2 regions of the Janibacter limosus genome follow, and region 1 is predicted to be linked to the other one. Evidence: riboswitches for the same ligand, from Rfam matches in the RefSeq annotation. Region 1 holds a riboswitch; the other holds the start of a gene.
What was found. Region 1 has a riboswitch for cobalamin ahead of EXU32_RS09445 (VWA domain-containing protein). Riboswitches for the same ligand answer to the same signal wherever they lie in the genome.

Region 1 (3,404 bases):
CGTAGGCCGCGATGCCGGGCGTGATGTCCCACGGGATCCCGGCCGCGTCCAGCCGGCGGGTCTGCTCGGCGATCGCGGAGTAGACCGAGGGGTCCCCCGAGCAGAGGCGGGCGACGTCCTCGCCGCGCTCGTGGGCGGCGACGATCTCGGCGGTGATGCCATCGAGGTCCAGGACCTGGGTGTCGACGAGCCGGGCACCCTGCGGGCAGTGCTCGAGGACGGCCGCGTCGAGGTAGGTCCCGGCATAGAGACACACCTGGCTCGCCGCCAGCAGGCGCGTGGCCCGGACGGTCAGCAGGTCGGCGGCGCCGGGACCGGCGCCGATGAAGTGGACGGTCATGAGGTGCCCTTCGTCGTGGCGAGCTGGACGACGGCACGCGCCGGCGTCCAGGACAGGAAGCGTCCGAGCGTGACGGCGTGCTCGACGGACAGCCGGGTGAGCTCACCCCCGGCTCGGTTGTGGGTGGCGATGAGGGCCGACTCCCCTTCGAGGGTGACGGCATGGGCGACGAGGCGGCCGCCGGGGCGAAGGGAGGTCCACGTCCGCTCGAGCAGGTCGACGTCGAGTCCCCCGCCGACGAAGACCGCCTCGGCGTCGGGGAGCCCGGCGAGGTCGGTCGTCGTGGTGTCGCCGACGACGACCTCGACGCGTCCGGCCAGTCCGAGGGCCGCAGCGTTGGCGGTGATGCGTGCGGCACGCTCGGGGTCGCGCTCGACGCAGGTGGCCGTGGCCCGGTCCGCGGCGAGGCACCACTCGAGGGCCACCGAGCCGTTGCCGGCCCCGAGGTCCCACAGGTGGGCGCCGGGTGTGGGACGCAGCCGCGCCAGTGCCGAGGCCCGCACGTCGCGCTTGGTCAGCTGCCCGTCGTGGTCGATGAAGCTCTCGGGCCGCCCTGGAGCCGTCCCGGCGGTCCGCGACGAGCGGACCGGATCGTCGGCCCTGGCCTCGACGCAGACGACGACGAGGTCCGCGGTGGTCGCGGTGAACTCGTGCGCGGGGTGGGCCAGCGCGCCTTCGTCCGATCCGCCCAGGTGCCAGCGTGCAGTGAGCAGGCTTGTCCCCCAACCGCGTTCGGACAGCAGAGTCGCCAGTCGTGCGGGCCCATCGCCGTCGGAGCAGAGCACGACGAGGCGGGCGCCCGGCGTGAGGTGGGGCAGGACCGCGCGCAGGTCACGACCGACAGCGGTCACCACGACGGTCTCCTCGGCGGACCAACCCTGCCGGGCCCGAGCGAGGACGTCGCTGCCGACGGCCGGGTGGATCCGTACCCGGTCGGCCCCGAGGAGCTCCACGAGCGTGGTCCCGATACCGGAGCGCAGCGGGTCGCCGCTGGCGATCACCACCGCGTCCCCGACCCGGTCGAGCAAGGCGGGCAGGGCAGCGCGAAGGGGGCTGGGCCAGCGCACCATCTCGGCCCCGGCAGCGACGTGGTCGGCCACGAGATCGAGGTGACGTTGCCCGCCGATGACGGTGGCGGCACGCTCGACGAGGCCGCGCCGCCCGTCGTCCAGGCCGGCCCAACCATCGTCTGCGATACCCACCACGTCGATCACGGACGCCAACCATAGGCCCCCGTCGGCTGTGGCATGCTGGCGCTCGGCGCAGCCAACCGAGGAATCCGGTGCAAGTCCGGAGCGGTCCCGCCACTGTGAAGGCCCTGTGGGCCCAGCCAGAACATCGGTCTGCGTTCGTCGGAGCGAGCCCGCCCGGCGTGTCTTGACGGCGAGCGTGGACACTCGCCAGGAGGTTTGGCGTGACTGCTCCGGTCTTCCCCTTCACCGCCCTCGTCGGCTCCGACGAGCTGATCACCGCACTGCTGCTCAGCGCGATCTCCCCCGAGATCGGCGGCGTCCTCGTCCGCGGCGAGAAGGGCACCGCGAAGTCGACCGCGGTCCGCGCCCTCGCCGCGGTGCTGCCCGAGCAGCAGGTCGCGCTCTCCTGCCGATTCGGCTGCGACCCCGAGCGTGCCGATGACTGCCCCGACGGCCCGCACACGGGGCCGGCGACCACCCGCCCCGCTCGTCTGGTCGAGCTGCCCGTCGGTGCCACCGAGGACCGCGTCGTCGGCTCGCTCGACCTGCGCCGTGCTCTCGGCGAGGGCGAGGCGGCCTACCAGCCGGGCCTGCTCGCGGACGCCCATCGCGGCATCCTCTACGTCGACGAGGTCAACCTGCTGCACGACCACCTCGTCGACGTGCTCCTCGACGCGGCCGCCATGGGACGCAACACCGTCGAGCGCGACGGCGTCTCGATCTCGCACCCCGCCAGGATCACCCTCGTCGGCACGATGAACCCCGAGGAGGGCGAGCTGCGGCCCCAGCTGCTCGACCGATTCGGCCTGACCGTCCACGTCGCCGCGAGCCGTGACCCGCACGTGCGGGCCGAGGTCGTGCGGCGCCGGCTCGCGGCCGACCTCGACCCGGCCGGCTTCGCCGCCGGCTATGCCGCGTCCGAGGCCCAGCTCACCGAGCGGCTCGCCGCGGCCCGCGAGAGCGTGGCGCGCATCCGGCTCGAGGACGTGACCCTGCGGACCATCGCCCGGGTGTGCGCCGGCTTCGACGTCGACGGCATGCGCGCCGACATCGTCACCGCGCGCACGGCCGCGGCCCACGCCGCCTGGGCCGGACGCGAGCACGTGACCCGTGAGGACATCCGGGCCGCCGCGCTCCTGTCGCTCCCCCACCGTCGGCGGCGGGCCCCCTTCGACGCTCCCGGTCTCGACGAGGACCTGCTCGACCGGTTGCTCGACGAGGAGCCCGAGCCGGAGCCGCCGGTGCCACCGACTGGTGGGGATGACAGCGACGGCGATGTCGATGGCGCCTCCCCTGACGAGTCCGGACCGGGTGACGGCGCGCAGGAGGAGGGTCGGTCCGGCGACTCCCGTCCTGCTCCACCGGATGGGTCAGCGGACGACCGCGGCGAGTCGCCCACCACAGCCCCCGATGACCCATCACGAGGAGCAGAACCGGAGCGGGCGGAAGTGCCCGACACCAGCCCTTCAGGGGCGTCTGCCCCCGCTGCCACGGCCATCGCCAGCACCCCCTACCGCGCCCGTCGCCTCGAGCTCTCCGGCGTCGGCTCCGGACCGACCGGGCGCCGCTCCCCCGCTCTCACCCCGCGCGGTCGCGTCGTCGGTGTCCACCCCGCCGGCAACGAACCGGCAGGTGCTCCGGTCCACCTGACCGCCACCCTTCGCGCCTCTGCGGCTCGTCGAGCGGCCCGCACCGGGCCGGCCCGCGTGACCGGCGACGACCTGCGCCATGCCGTCACCCGCGGCCGCGAGGCCAACCTCGTGCTGCTCGCCGTCGACGCCTCCGGCTCGATGGCCGCCCGCAAGCGGATGGGCGAGGTCAAGACCGCCGTCCTGTCGTTGCTCCTGGACGCCTACCAGCGCCGCGACCGG
Region 2 (3,404 bases), 930 kb from region 1:
TCGATGGCGCCCTCTGCGCGGGCAAGGTCACGCGGCATCGCCGAGAGGATGCCGCCGCGACCATCGGGCTCCTGGCCGCCGGGTGCGGCGATGTCGATCCGGCGATCGCTCGGGTCCGAGGTCCAGTTGGAGAAGGTCGAGCGCGCATCGCCCTGGTCGACGGAGGCGACGCCGATCACGCGCTTGCCGTCGAGCGGGAGGCGCTCGCAGCTCGACGGGTCCACCGAGCGGTCGCGCGCCGTCCCGCCGTAGTCCGGGCTCGTCTCGTCGGTGCCCGGGGCCCCCACGTCGGCGGCATCGTTGCCGGCCGAGCTGACGATCGTCACACCGGCCTTGTCCGCGACGTCGTAGGCACGGTGCATGAGCTCGATCGAGACGTCCTGGAAGGCGGCCTGATCGGGCGAGTCGCCTGGTGCCCCACCGCGGCAGGCGACGAGCCACGGGTCGACGTAGTAGCTCATGTTGACCACGTCGAGGCGCTGGTCGGCGGCGTAGGTCAGTGCGTTGATCGTCGGGCCGATGAAGAAGAGCCCGGCGTCCTGACCGGCCCGCAGGTCCACGAGCGTGACGCCCGGTGCGACACCGGTGACGCCGAGCCCGTTGGCCGCGGCGGCGATCGTGCCGGCGACGTGGGTGCCGTGGCCGGCGTCGTCCGCCCCGACGGGGTCGACGCAGCCGTCGGCCTCGCAGGGGCCGTCGATGTCGGGCAGGTCGGTGACGAAGGAGCGCGACAGGCCCGTGTCGAGCACGGGCGCGAGGTCGGGGTGGCTGGCGTCGATGCCGGTGTCGATGACCCCGACCCGCACCTCACGACGGCCGGTGGTCACCTCGTGCGCACCGGCGACGTCGATGGCAGCGGCACCCCAGAGCCACCCGTCGAAGGGGTCGCCCCCCTTCGGCGGGGAGGGCGGGGTCGGGATGTCGGTCGCCGGGGTGAGGTCGCCGGCGACGGGCAGCTGGGGCTCGTCCGGGGTCCAGCCGGCACTGCGGTCGGTGACGGCCGCGGAGACGCCGTCGACCCCCTTCGCCCGCTTCTGCACGTCGTCGTCGGGGCTGCGCAGGGTGACCATGCCGATGGCCGTGTTGATCGAGGTGAGGGCCAGGCCGTCGCTCTTGAGGGCGTCGGCGATGCGCTGCGTGTCCGCGGGGTCCTTGGCGACGACGACCCAGTCGCGGCCCTCCGCGGGTGGGGTGAAGAGTTGCACGGAGGTGTGCGCGGCGGTGCTCGACGGCGCGGGAGTCGAGCTGCTGCTCGTGCTGGCGGGGGAGTCGCCCCCGAGGGCGGAGCAGCCGCTCGCGGTCATCGTCAACGCGAGGAGCGCGCCCCAGGCCGTGCGTGCGTGCATGTCCGTCCCCTTCGGCCGATCAGTCGTCGCAGTCTACGGAGGACGAAGGGAGTCGGCCCGGCCGAAGGAGCGTGGCGTAGGGTCGACCCCGAGTCAGACGCACACCAGTGCAGAGGGAATCCGGTGAGAGTCCGGAGCTGTCGCGCAGCGGTATGGGTGACTGACGGGGTGTGCACCACTGGGCAACCAGCCCGGGAAGGAACCCCGTCGGGACGACCCCGAGTCCGAAAACCTGCTGGCTCGCCCATCCGACCGGGCCTCGCGATCAGGCCCCCGATGCACTGGAGACCTTCGTGTCCCACGACCGTCCCGGGGGACGGCACCTGCCGACCGGACCCCTCGTCCTCACCCTGCTGGTGGCCACGGCCGTCAGCGCCGTCGTCTCGCTCGCCCTCGGCTCCGAGCCGCTCACCATCTCCGGTGTCGTCGACGTGCTGCAGGCCCGCCTGACCGGCGGCCGGGGCGCCGACCCCACCTACGACACGATCGTCTGGGAGCTGCGCGCACCGCGCGTGCTCATGGCCCTCGTCGTCGGCGCCGGCCTGTCCATCGCGGGCGCCTGCATGCAGACCCTCGTGCGCAACCCGCTCGCCGACCCCTACCTGCTCGGGGTCTCCTCGGGTGCAGGGGTCGGCGCGACGCTCGTCATCGTCCTCGGGGCGCTCAGCGGCCTGGGGATCTGGGCGCTGTCCTTCGGCGCGCTGGGCGGAGCCCTCGTGGCGACCGCGCTCGTCTTCGGGATCTCGATGGCCCAGGGCGGGATCACCCCCCTTCGCCTCGTCCTGACGGGGGTGGTCATGTCGGCGGCCTTCTCGTCCGTGTCGAGCTTCCTCGTCTTCTACAGCGCCGACCCCCGGGCCACCCAGTCGGTGCTCTTCTGGCTGCTCGGCAGCCTCTCGGGGTCGGTGTGGGCCCAGGTCCTGCCCTCGGTGATCGCCGTGTCGCTCGCTGTCGCGGTCCTCATGGCCCTCCACTCGTGGCTCGACGCGCTCGCCGCGGGCCCCGAGGTCGCCGCCTCGCTCGGCGTCCCGGTGGCGGCGCTGCGGATCACGCTCTTCGTCCTCGTGTCCGTCCTCGTCGGCGTGCTCGTCGCGGTGTCCGGCGGCATCGGCTTCGTCGGGCTCGTCGTGCCGCACCTGGCCCGCATCGTGGTCGGCGCCCGGCACCGCTGCGTCCTGCCGGTCGCGGCCGTCGGCGGCGCACTCTTCATGCTCTGGGTCGACGTCGCGGCGCGCGTCGCCGTGCGTCCCCAGGAGATCCCGCTGAGCGTCGTCACCGGGCTCGTCGGCGCCCCGGTCTTCCTGCTCCTGCTCGGCCGGCGCCACTACACCTACTCAGGAGGAGAGGGATGAGCCACCTGTCCAGCCGCGGCCTCGCCGCCGCCGTCGGGGGTCACACGATCGTCAGTGGTGTCGACCTCGACGTCCCCCGCGGGTCGATGCTCGCCCTCGTGGGGCGCAACGGCAGCGGCAAGTCCACCCTCGTCCGGGCCCTCGTCGGGCTGCGCCCGCCCGCCGCCGGGACCGTCGCGATCGACGGGGTCGACCTGCGGACCCTCACCCCGCGCCAGCGCGCCACCCGCGTCGCCTACGTGCCGCAGGAGGACGGGCCTCCCGAGGACCTGCTCGTCGGCGAGATGGTTGCGATGGGCCGCATCCCGCACCGGCCACCGTGGGCCGTCGACGCGAAGGGGGAGGCCCCTCTCGTCATGGAGGCCCTCGAGCTCGTCGGGATGGCCGACAAGGTCGACCGGCCCTGCCAGCACCTCTCGGGCGGGGAGCGACGCCGCGTGCTGCTCGCCCGCGGCATCGCCCAGGGGGCCGATCTGCTCGTCCTCGACGAGCCGACCAACCACCTGGACGTCCATCACCAGATCCAGCTGCTGGAGACGCTGCGCGCGCTCGGGTGCACCGTCATCGCGGCCGTGCACGACCTGCAGCTCGCGGCCGCGCACTTCGACGCCGTGGCGGTCCTCCACGCCGGGGCCGTGCACGCCGTCGGGCAGCCCGCCGACGTCCTGACCCCGGCGACCGTGCACGACGTCTTCGACGTCCCCGC

Region 2: another riboswitch for cobalamin. It lies ahead of EXU32_RS13955 (FecCD family ABC transporter permease); the one in region 1 lies ahead of EXU32_RS09445 (VWA domain-containing protein).

What each region holds. Positions count from the first base shown of each region.
Region 1 covers NZ_CP036164.1:1,979,239-1,982,642, forward strand. The annotation lists gene cobM (precorrin-4 C(11)-methyltransferase) at 1-340, opposite strand, end outside; gene cbiE (precorrin-6y C5,15-methyltransferase (decarboxylating) subunit CbiE) at 337-1,554, opposite strand; cobalamin riboswitch at 1,575-1,759, shown strand; gene EXU32_RS09445 (VWA domain-containing protein) at 1,755-3,404, shown strand, end outside.
Region 2 covers NZ_CP036164.1:2,910,489-2,913,892, reverse strand. The annotation lists gene EXU32_RS13960 (S8 family peptidase) at 1-1,346, opposite strand, end outside; cobalamin riboswitch at 1,424-1,600, shown strand; gene EXU32_RS13955 (FecCD family ABC transporter permease) at 1,640-2,698, shown strand; gene EXU32_RS13950 (ABC transporter ATP-binding protein) at 2,695-3,404, shown strand, end outside.